2 regions of the Streptosporangium sp. NPDC006007 genome follow, and region 2 is predicted to be linked to the other one. Evidence: riboswitches for the same ligand, from Rfam matches in the RefSeq annotation. Region 2 holds a riboswitch; the other holds the start of a gene.
What was found. A riboswitch is a leader RNA that binds a small molecule or an ion and turns the genes downstream of it on or off. The one in region 2 is predicted to bind S-adenosylmethionine.
Positions count from the first base shown of each region.

Region 1: linked by a shared signal. The riboswitch ahead of ABZ194_RS27540 (aminotransferase class V-fold PLP-dependent enzyme) and the one ahead of thrC (threonine synthase) in region 2 are both predicted to bind S-adenosylmethionine.

Region 1 covers NZ_JBEXUG010000054.1:23,351-28,980, reverse strand. The annotation lists gene ABZ194_RS27550 (NUDIX domain-containing protein) at 205-744, opposite strand; gene ABZ194_RS27545 (cytochrome P450) at 982-2,181, opposite strand; SAM riboswitch class IV at 2,294-2,409, shown strand; gene ABZ194_RS27540 (aminotransferase class V-fold PLP-dependent enzyme) at 2,503-3,759, shown strand; gene ABZ194_RS27535 (NADH-quinone oxidoreductase subunit D) at 3,778-4,977, shown strand; gene ABZ194_RS27530 (acyltransferase) at 4,994-5,630, shown strand, end outside.
Region 2 covers NZ_JBEXUG010000018.1:23,051-28,680, reverse strand. The annotation lists gene groL (chaperonin GroEL) at 1-1,168, opposite strand, end outside; gene ABZ194_RS16260 (cold-shock protein) at 1,487-1,687, opposite strand; gene ABZ194_RS16255 (MoaD/ThiS family protein) at 2,054-2,329, opposite strand; gene thrC (threonine synthase) at 2,352-3,650, opposite strand; SAM riboswitch class I at 3,665-3,805, opposite strand; gene ABZ194_RS16245 (RNA polymerase sigma factor) at 4,020-4,577, opposite strand; gene ABZ194_RS16240 (trehalose-6-phosphate synthase) at 4,674-5,630, shown strand, end outside.

The DNA.
Region 1 (5,630 bases), on a different contig from region 2:
CGCGGTGAGCGCGCTCCTGGCCGCTGAGCGAGCAGCCCCTCAAGAAACGTGCCGCCCCTCGGTGACCACGTTCATCTCCGGCATGCTCTATGCCCCCGGCCCTCTTCCGGCAGAGCTCCATGCCCTGGCCGGCCGTACCGGCGCATCCTGAAGTGCGACACAGCCGCGAGGTTGATCGCCCCCTGGGAGTGGCCGAATGGTCAATTACTTGAGTTCCTCGCGAGAGAGGTCGGGAAGATGCCAGGGGAGGACGACCGGCTCGTGGGGGAGGTCGCCGGCGAGCAGGCGTTCCATCAACGGGGCCAGGCCGATAGGAATGACTGATTCGTCGGCGCCCTTGAGCGCGGTCAGTGTCCACCAGTGGAAGCGGTCGGTCAGCGCCCGTTCTTCGTCGTCCATACCTGAGGTGTCGACCTCCAGTTCTCCAACGCGGAGAAAGAAGAAAGAGTCGGTCGCGAAGAACACCCGGCCTTCGGCGGTCGACCAGTGGCCCGAACTGACCGCCACGGGGAAGCCGAACTCATGGGGCTCGGCCGAGTGCCCGATCTCCTCGCGAAGTTCACGGGCCGCGGCTTGATTCAGAGTTTCACCGTCATTGACACCACCACCGGGGGTCAGCCAGGCGTAGGAGGGACTCTCGGTCTGGATCAGCACCGCGCGGTGAAGCAGGAGCCTGTCCTGGTCGTCGACCAGCAGAGTGCGAGCGGTCGGGCGGAAAGTCACTTCGGGCATAAAGATGATCATAGGTATCGCCATGGCGAACCACCATCGCCCTCTTCCCGGCATGGTGGCACCGGCATTTCACCGGCTGCCGGGGGGGGAGAGACCGTTCGAGCGAGGGATCACCAAAGCACCGGCCCAGAGTCGGTCAACCTCTTCCCGGACTCACATCACAACAAATGCCACTCTTTTTGATCAACTACGCGGAAGCTGTCATCAGGCCGACCTCGTCGGTGTGTCCCGCCCCCTTGCCCGTTCCGGTCAGACGCGGACCTCAAGGGCGGTCAGGCCGCGGATGACGTAGCCGGGGCCCCAGGCGGGTTCGGTGGCGAGTTCGAGTTTGGGTGCCTTGCGGAGCAGGGCGCCGAAGGACTCCATCAGCTCGACCCTGGCCAGCGGAGCGCCCAGGCAGAAGTGGATACCGGCGCCGAAGGAGATGTGGGGGTTGTCCACCCGGCCGACGTCCAGGCGGTCGGGGTCGGCGAACACCTCGGGGTCGCGGTTGGCCGATCCGAAGAGCAGCGCCACCTCGGTGCCCCGGGGAATGTCGACACCGCCCACCGAGATGTCCTCCAGAACCCAGCGCTCGAACATCTGCAGCGGGGTGTCCCAGCGCATCAGCTCCTCGATCGCGGTGGGCAGCAGGCCGTGGTCGGCGCGGAGCCGTTCCAGCTCGGCCGGGTTGCGGAAGAGCGACCACCAGCCGTTGCCGGTGACGTTGACGGTGGCCTCGTGCCCGGCGTTCAGCAGCAGCACGCAGGTGCCGACCAGCTCCTCCTCGGTGAGCTTGTCGCCCTCGTCGGCGACCAGGGCCAGCGCGCTGATCAGGTCGTCGCCGGGGTCGGCCCTGCGGGCGCGCGCCAGGCCGAGGAGGTAGTCCGAGAACTCCTGGGCGGCGCGCACGGCGGTGTGCTGGGCCTCGATGGAGGGCTTGAGCTCGTACATTCCGCAGATATCGGCTGACCAGGGCCGGAGCAGGTGCCGGTCGGCCTCGGGCACGCCGAGCATCTCGGCGATCACGGTCACCGGGAGCGGCTCGGCCACCTCGGCGATGAGGTCTCCGCCGCCGCGCTCGACGAACGCGTCCACCAGCTCCCCGGCGATCTGTGCGACCTTGGGGCGGAGCGCCTCGACCATGCGCGGGGTGAACGCCTTGGAGACCAGGCGCCGGAGCCGGGTGTGGACGGGCGGCTCGACGTCCAGCATCCCGGCCCTGACCACCCGCCAGAACAGATCCTGGAACTCGGGGTCGTCCGGGTGGCCGAACTCGGCGTGGGTGGCCACGTGCAGGTAGGAGCGGCCGAGTCTGCGGTCGCGGAGCAGCGCGTTGACGTCGGCGTGCCGGGCGACCAGCCACTGACCGGTCGGCTCGAAGAAGCTGACCGGCCGCTGCCGCCTCAGCTCCGTGTAGACGTCGTAGGGATGGGCGACGAATTCCGGATTCCAAGGATCAAAGTGCACACATGCATGGTAATAGCGCTTGCACCGTCAACGACCCTGATCACGGTCAGCCTGCTCCGCCCCCTGTCGACTTGCGGAGTCCTGGCGGGGGTCGGTTATAGTTCCCCCCGTAGGTCATGAGTGCCAGTGACAAGCCCCGGCTCGCTGGCCGGCAACCCTCGCGTCCGCGGCGGGGTGCCCCGGGTGAGGACCTGGTCCGGCACGGAGCGTGCCGGGCAAGCGCGGGCTCCACGCACCAACGCCACGGTTGGGGTCCGATGACCTCGAAGGAGAGTTGGCGTGTCCGCACTGACGATCTTCACCCCCGCCGTTCCCGCCGCCGTGACCGTCCCGGCGAGCCGCGCCTCGCAAGACCGTCGGATCCCCGCCGTGCTCGGCTCGGACCTGGAGGTCCCGATCAAGGGCGGCAGGCTGATCCCGTACGCCAACCTCGACTACGCCGCCAGCGCCCCCTGTCTGGAGCCGGTGAGCGCCGCCGTCGCCGCCGCGCTCCCGGCCTACTCCAGCGTCCACCGCGGCGCGGGATACGCCTCGCAGCTGACCACCGCCCGCTACGAGCAGGCCAGGCACACGGTCCGCGCCTTCACCGGGTCCCGCCCCGACGACGCGGTGATCTTCACCCGGAACACCACCGACGCCACCAACCTGCTGGCCCGCAGCCTGCCCGAGGGGACCACCGTCGTGGTCTTCGACACCGAGCACCACGCCTCGCTCCTGCCGTGGGCCAACGCGGTACGGCTCGCGATCCCCGCCTTCCCCGGCGAGGCCGTCCGCGCCGCGGACGAGGCCCTGGCCGAGATCGACGGCCCCAAGCTGCTGGTGGTGACCGCCGCCTCCAACGTCACCGGCGAGCTGTGGCCGATCGCCGCCCTGGCCCACATCGCCCACCGCCACGGCGCCCGCGTCCTCGTCGACGCCGCCCAGCTCGTCCCGCACCGCCGTCTCAACCTGACCGCGCTCGGCCTGGACTACGTGGTCTTCTCCGGTCACAAGCTCTACGCCCCGTTCGGGGCCGGGGCGCTGATCGGCCGCGCCGACTGGCTGTCGCGGGCCGAGCCGTACCTGAGGGGTGGCGGCGCGGTGCGGGCGGTGAACGACGACGGCGTCCACTGGCACGAGGACCCCGAGGCCCGTCACGAGGCCGGTACGCCGAACGTGCTCGGCGCGATCGCGCTGGCCGCCGCCTGCGACGCGCTGACCTCGACCGGCTGGTCCGTGCTGGTGGACGAGGAGGAGCGCCTTCTCGGCCGGCTGCGCGCCGGTCTCGCCGGGATCGAGGGGGTTCACGAGCTCTCGCTCTGGGGTCCGGACCACGCGCGCATCGGCATCGTCTCCTTCGTGGTGGACGGCTTCACCGCCCGTGAGGTCGCCGAGGCCCTGTCCGGTGAGTACGGCATCGGCGTCCGCGACGGCAAGTTCTGCGCCCACCCCTTCGTCCGCCACCTGCTGGGCACGGGGAACGGCGGCTGCGAGGACGCCACCGCCTCGGCCGTCCGGGCCTCCATCGGCATCGGCACCACCTCCGAGCACGTCGACCGTCTGATCACGGCTCTGCGGGATCTCGTCTCGCGCGTCTGACGTGGCAGCATGGGGCCTATGACTGAGCCTCGTGCCCAGGGCGCGCCGCCCCGGGAAGTGAACGTGGGGATCGGGGCCGGAGCGGACGCCGTGGCGGGCGCGCGCGGCAAGGAGCTCGCGACCGAGGACATGATCCTCAACATCGGGCCGCAGCACCCGTCCACCCACGGGGTGCTGCGGTTGCGGCTCACCCTGGACGGGGAGCGGATCGCCTCGGCCGAGCCGATCGTGGGCTACATGCACCGCGGCGCGGAGAAGCTGTTCGAGGTCCGCGACTACCGGCAGATCATCGTGCTGGCCAACCGGCACGACTGGCTGTCGGCGTTCGCCAACGAGCTGGGCGTGGTGCTCGCGGTGGAGCGGATGCTCGGCATGGAGGTGCCGGTCAGGGCGGTCTGGACGCGCACGCTGCTGGCCGAGCTGAACCGGGTGCTCAGCCACCTGATGTTCCTCGGCTCCTATCCGCTGGAGCTCGGCGCGATCACGCCCGTCTTCTACGCGTTCCGGGAGCGCGAGACCCTCCAGGCGGTGATGGAGGAGATCTCCGGCGGGCGGATGCACTACATGTTCAACCGGGTCGGCGGCCTCAAGGAGGACATGCCGCTGGGATGGCTGGGGCGGGTCTCCCGCGCCGTCTCGGACGTGCGGCGGCGCCTGCCCGACATCGAGCACCTGATCGCCGGCAACGAGATCTTCCTGGCTCGCACGGTCGGGGTGGGGGTGCTGGACCGCGAGACGATCATGCAGTACGGCGTGAGCGGCCCGATCGCCCGCGCCGCCGGGGTCGACCTCGACCTGCGCAGGGACGACCCCTACCTGGCCTACGGCGAGCTGCCGGTCCGGGTCGTCACCCGGTCGGCCGGAGACTGCAACGCCCGGTTCGAGGTGCTGCTGGAGCAGGTCAAGGTCTCCCTGGACCTGGCCGACGCCTGCCTGGAACGGCTCCGCGAGTTGCCCCGGGGGCCGATCAACCAGCGCCTCCCCAAGGTGCTGAAGGTTCCCGAGGGCCACACCTACGCCTGGACCGAGAATCCGCTGGGTGTCAACGGCTACTATCTGGTCTCCCGCGGCGAGAAGACCCCGTGGCGGCTGAAACTCCGCTCGGCGTCCTACAACAACGTCCAGGTGCTCCGCGAGATGTTGCCGGGCAACCTGGTCTCCGACATGGTGGCCATTCTCGGTTCGATGTTCTTCGTCGTGGGCGACATCGACAAGTGACCCGCCGGAGGGCAGCATGATCGAGCACGGCGCGAAGACGGTGCCCCGCGCGGGGGACGGGCGGCGGGACAGGTACGTCGACTGGCTCCGCGCGATCAGCCTGACCGTGGTGGTGCTCTGGCACTGGGCGTTCACGATCCTGCGCTGGGGGGCGGACGGCCCCTCGCCGACGAGCCCGCTGGGCTTCACCTCGGGGCTATGGATCCTCACCTGGCTGTTCCAGGTGTTGCCGATCTTCTTCTACGTGGGCGGGTACGTCCACCTGCTCTCGTGGAACCGGGCCTGTGAGCGCGGGATCGGCATCGGGAGCTTCGTGTGGCGGCGCATCCGGAGCCTGTCGATCCCGACGCTGGCGCTGGCCGGGGCGTGGGTCGCGGTGGGCGGGATCGTCCGATGGGTGTTCGAGATCGACTGGATCGACCGGGTCGTGCTGCTCGTGCTCAGCCCGCTCTGGTTCATCGGCGTCTACCTCATGCTCATCGCCCTGCTCCCCGTCATGCTCTGGCTGCACCGGCGCTTCGACGTGCTGGTCCTCATCTGGCTCGGCGGCGCGGCCCTGACCGTCGACGTGCTGCGGCTGCGGTACGGCTACGAGGCCGCCGGCTGGCTCAACATGGTGCTGGTCTGGGGGCTGGCGCACCAGGCGGGATTCT
Region 2 (5,630 bases):
CCTTGAGCTCGACCTCGGTCGCCGCGCCGGCCTTGATGACGGCGACGCCGCCGGCCAGCTTGGCGAGACGCTCCTGGAGCTTCTCGCGGTCGTAGTCGGAGTCGGTGTTCTCGATCTCGGCGCGGATCTGGTTGACCCGGCCGGCGATCTGCTCGGCGTCACCGGCACCGTCGACGATGGTGGTCTCGTCCTTGGTGACGATGATCTGGCGGGCGCGGCCGAGCTGGTCCAGCGTGGTGGACTCCAGCTTGAGGCCGAGGTCCTCGCTGATGACCTGGGCGCCGGTCAGGATGGCGATGTCGCCCAGCATGGCCTTACGGCGGTCACCGAAGCCCGGGGCCTTGACCGCGACCGAGCGGAACAGGCCACGGATCTTGTTGACGACCAGGGTGGCCAGGGCCTCGCCCTCGATGTCCTCGGCGATGATCAGCAGCGGCTTGCCGGCCTGCACGACCTTGTCGAGGACCGGGAGCAGGTCCTTGTTGGCGGAGATCTTGGAGTTGACGACGAGGATGTACGGGTCGTCGAGGACGGCCTCCATACGCTCCGGGTCGGTCACGAAATAGGGCGAGATGTAGCCCTTGTCGAAGCGCATGCCCTCGGTGAGCTCAAGCTCCAGGCCGAAGGTGTTGCTCTCCTCGACGGTGATGACACCTTCCTTGCCGACCTTGTCCATCGCCTCGGCGATCATCTCGCCGATCTGCGGGTCGCCCGCGGAGATGGAGGCGGTGGAGGCGATCTGCGCCTTCGTCTCCACGTCCTTGGCCAGCTTGGAGAGCTCCTCCGAGACGCGCTCCACGGCGGCCTCGATGCCCTTCTTCAGGGACATCGGGTTGGCGCCGGCGGCCACGTTGCGGAGGCCCTCACGCACCAGGGCCTGGGCGAGCACGGTGGCGGTGGTGGTGCCGTCACCGGCTACGTCGTCGGTCTTCTTGGCGACTTCCTTGACGAGCTCGGCCCCGATCTTCTCCCACGGGTCCTCAAGCTCGATCTCCTTGGCGATGGAGACACCGTCGTTGGTGATCGTGGGAGCGCCCCACTTCTTCTCCAGCACGACGTTACGGCCCTTGGGGCCGAGGGTCACCTTGACGGCGTCCGCGAGCTGGTTCATACCACGCTCGAGACCGCGCCGGGCGTCCTCGTCAAACGCGATCATCTTGGCTGCCATACGGCTAGACCTCCCAAACACAGGGTGGCTTGCACCAGATCGAGCCGACGCCCGCGACGGCATACGGGTCCGCGACTCCGTTCGGCGGACCCCATCGTCTCGATCCAGGGTTTGGCACTCACCAATGGAGAGTGCTAAGCAACTGTTTAGCACTCCCCCCTGCCGAGTGCAAGCCAGAGTCCCCCTGACCTGGCCCCAGCCTAGACGAAGGCCCGGCCCGCCGATCGAAACGACGAGCCGGGCCGACGCGCGGGAGGATCCGCACGGACTGCGCTGCCGTGGGGTCCACCGGCACTTCCCGACGAACTGACGGACGAATCAGACCGCCCTGACGGATTCCGCCTGGGGGCCCTTCTGTCCCTGCGTGATCTCGAACTCGACCCGCTGGCCCTGTTCGAGCGCACGATAGCCATCCATCAGGATCGCGGAGTAATGGACGAAAACATCCTTACCACCGTCTACCGCGATGAAGCCGTAGCCCTTGTCCGCGTTGAACCATTTGACGGTGCCTTGCGCCACTTCCGACTCCTCTTACTGGACTTGAGGACGCCGCCCATTCCTCCGCGAAGTCCTCAATCTCCGAGGCGGAGACATCGCCTACGTCGATCGTCCTCGACCATACCTGTGATAGAGCATTGGGCAACAGAGCCAATCAGCAAACTACTGCTTTACGGACGCATTCAACACGCAGGCAGAGTTTTGCTATCACGATTAGTTAGTTAAATATTGCACCATGTCCCGGCTCAACAAATATGAGCTTGCGTCATAAAACACGACACCCGCACGCGGCCGGGCCGGTGCGGGTGTGGCGGACGTGATGTACGGGGACAGATCGCCGGGATGGGAGACGGACCCGACGGCAGACGGCATCCGACCAGGGAGGGGTCAGCCTCCGGCGACCGCCGGGATGATGGAGACCTGAACGCCGGCGGGGGTGGCCGTGTCCAGATTGTCGGCGAATCGGACATCCTCATCACCGACGTAAACATTGACAAAACGACGAATCTTCCCCGTTTCATCAAGAATTCGGGCACCGATACCCGGGAAGTCGGCGTCCAGCTTCCGGAGAACATCACGCAGGGTCTCGCCCTCTCCGCCGACCTCGGCGGAGCCGCCGGTGTACGTACGGAGAATCGTCGGAATCCGCACAGAAACGCTCATAATTAAGTACCTTTCACGAGTTCTAGGCGATAGCCGCACGGAATGCGTCAAGAGACGGCCGGATGACGGCGGTGGGGCGCGCCTGGTCGGCCACCGCGTCGAGGGTCTTCAGGCCGTCGCCGGTGTTGAGGACCACGGTCTCGGCGTCGGGGTCGAGCCGCCCCGAGGCGACCAGCTTGCGCAGCACCCCGACGGTGACGCCACCGGCGGTCTCGGCGAAGATGCCCTCGGTCCTGGCCAGCAGCCGGATCGCCTCGACGACCTCGGTGTCCGTGACGTCCTCCACCGCGCCGCCGGTGCGCCGGGCGATGTCGAGCACGTAGGGACCGTCGGCCGGGTTCCCGATCGCGAGCGACTTGGCGATCGTGTCGGGCTTGACCGGGCGGATCACGTCGTGGCCGGCCCGGTAGGCGGCGGAGACCGGGGAGCACCCCTCGGCCTGGGCGCCGAAGATCCGGTACGGCGTGTCCTCGACGAGACCGAGCGCGATCAGCTCCTTGAACCCCTTGTCGATCTTCGTGAGCTGGGAGCCCGAGGCGACCGGGATGACGATCTGGTCGGGGATCCGCCAGCCGAGCTGCTCGGCGATCTCGTAGGCCAGCGTCTTGGAGCCCTCGGCGTAGTAGGGCCGGAGGTTGACGTTGACGAAGCCCCACCTCTCGCCCAGCTCGTCGCCGATGAGCTCGGAGCAGAAGCGGTTGACGTCGTCGTAGCTGCCGTCGATGCCGACGAGCCTGCCACCGTAGACCGAGGCCATGACGATCTTGGCCTGCTCCAGGTCAGACGGGATGAACACACAGGCGTCCAGCCCGGCCCGCGCGGCGGCCGCGGTCACGGCGCCGGCCAGATTGCCGGTGGAGGAGCAGGAGAGGGTGTGGAAACCGAAGTTACGGGCCGCCTCGACGGCGATGGCCACCACTCGGTCCTTGAAGGAGTGCGTGGGGTTGCCGGAGTCGTCCTTCACGTGCAGCGAGCGGATGCCCAGCTCGCGTGCGAGGTTGCCGGCGTTGACGAGCCTGGTCCAGCCGGGCGCCATGTTGGGCTTGGCGGCCACGTCCGCCGGGACCGGCAGCAGGGAACGGTAACGCCAGATGCTGGCCGGCCCCCGGGCGATCTGCTCCCGGGTCACCCGGCCGAAGTCGTAGGCGACCTCCAGAGGGCCGAAACACTCGGCACAGGCGAAGTCGGGGCCGAGTTCGGAGCGGGCGCCGCACTCACGGCAGGACAGCGCGACGGCCGGGCCGAACCGCGGGCTCCGCGGGTCGTCGACGTGGCCGGCCTGGTCGAGGGGGACGGTGGTTTCAGTGTTCGCGAGCGCCATGAAGCGAGGCCTTTCCCTCATCTTCGTCTGCGACCACCCTGGTCACAGACCGGAATTGGCACCTGTCCCGGCCGACCTCGCCAGATCGCGAGTCTTGAACCGGGAGGGTTGCCGGGGCTTCGCAGGGCCGGTCCCTCCACCCCTCTGGATGAGCAATATGCAGTTGTGGACCTGACACGCAGGTCTCATGCACTCTACCCCGACCTGCGGCCGTCCTGACCAGTCGTCTCACTCCGCGAGACGCATCGTGTTATCTTTCGGACGGCGCCTCCCGGGCCACAGGCCGTTGAACAGCCACTGGACCGAGAGCGCCCTCCCGACCCCGGTGAATCGGCGACCGCTACGGCACGGTCGGCACGCGCGGCGGGGTCAGAAGCCGTAGGCGTCGCCCAGCGCTCCCTGGACGTACTTACGGGCCTGGTGGATACGGGACTTGGCCGTGCCGAGCGGGATGCCGAGCTGCTCGGCCACCTCGCTGTAGTCGAGCTGGCAGATGTCGCGGAGCACCAGCGCCTGAGCCAGGTCGGGCTTGTCGGCCTCCAGCGCCTCCATCGCGTCGAGCAGGTCCAGCCGGGAACCGGCGATCACGCTCACCCGGGCGACGTCGGGCTTGTGCAGCGGCAGCTCGTCGGAGGCCTGCTCGGCCGAACGCCGCTTCAGCGAACGGTAGGTGGTGCGGGCGCAGTTGGCGGTCACGATGTGCAGCCACGTGCTGAACCTGGCCCGCCCCTCGAAGCGGCCGATGTTGCGGGCCACCGCCAGCAGGGTGTCCTGGGACGCCTCCTCGGCGTCCTGCCGGTAGGGGAGGATCCGCCCGCAGTGCCGCAGCACATCGGGCTCGATCCGCTTGAGCAGCTCACCCAGCGAGCGGTGGTCGCCTTGGGCTGCCGCGCGCGCCAGTTCCTCGGTCGTCTCGTCCAGCGCCATCGCGAGCCCCCATCAGCGGTCACAGTCGCCCGACATCCTACGGTCGCCGGTTATGTTTGGTTAACCTTCAGGACAAGCACCTCCCCAGGCGAGGGGATCCATATGAGCGCGATCCTGGTGGCCTCGAACCGCGGCCCCGTCTCCTTCACCCTCTCCGAGGACGGCTCGCCGACCATGCGCCGGGGCGGCGGCGGCCTGGTCTCCGGCCTGTCCGAGGTGGCCAGGGGGCTCGACATCCTGTGGGTCTGCGCCGCCCTGTCCGACGGTGACCGCGGCGTCGTACGGCTGGCCCCCGGCGGCCGGCTGGACGAGGCCGGTTACGACACCGGGGCGCTGCGGATGCTCGACATCCCCCCGGCGACCTTCCAGCGGGCCTACAACGCGGTCGCCAACTCCACCCTCTGGTTCGTGCACCACCTGCTGTACGACACCTCCAACCGGCCGCAGTTCGACGCCAGATTCCGCCGGGAGTGGGAGTCCTACCGTGCGTACAACGAGGCGTTCGCGACGGCGCTGGCCGAGGAGTCCCCGCCCGGCGCCAGGGTGATGGTGCAGGACTACCATCTGGCCCTGGTTCCGGCCATGCTCAGGGGCGAGCGGCCCGACCTGCGGATCGCCCACTTCTCGCACACCCCCTGGGCGCCGCCGGAGTACTTCCGCCTGCTGCCCGACGAGGTCGCGGCCGAGCTGCTTGAGGGCGTCTTGGGCTCCGACCACGCGGGGTTCCTGACCCACCGCTGGGCCGGGTCCTTCATGGACTGCTGCGAGACCGTGCTCGGCGCGAAGGCCGACCGCGCCCGCCGTACCGTCGCCCACGGTGGCCGGACCACCCGGATCGGCGTGCACGCCCTGGGAGTGGACGGCGACGCGCTCTGGGCGCGGGCGTCGGAGCCCGACGTGGAGTCCCACATGAGGGCCCTGCGCGAGCTGGTCGGCGACCGCAGGCTGATCGTGCGGATCGACCGGACCGAGCTGTCCAAGAACATCGTCAGGGGCCTGGCCGCCTACCGGGAGTTCCTCGCGGCCCACCCCGAGTGGCACGGCAGGGTGGTG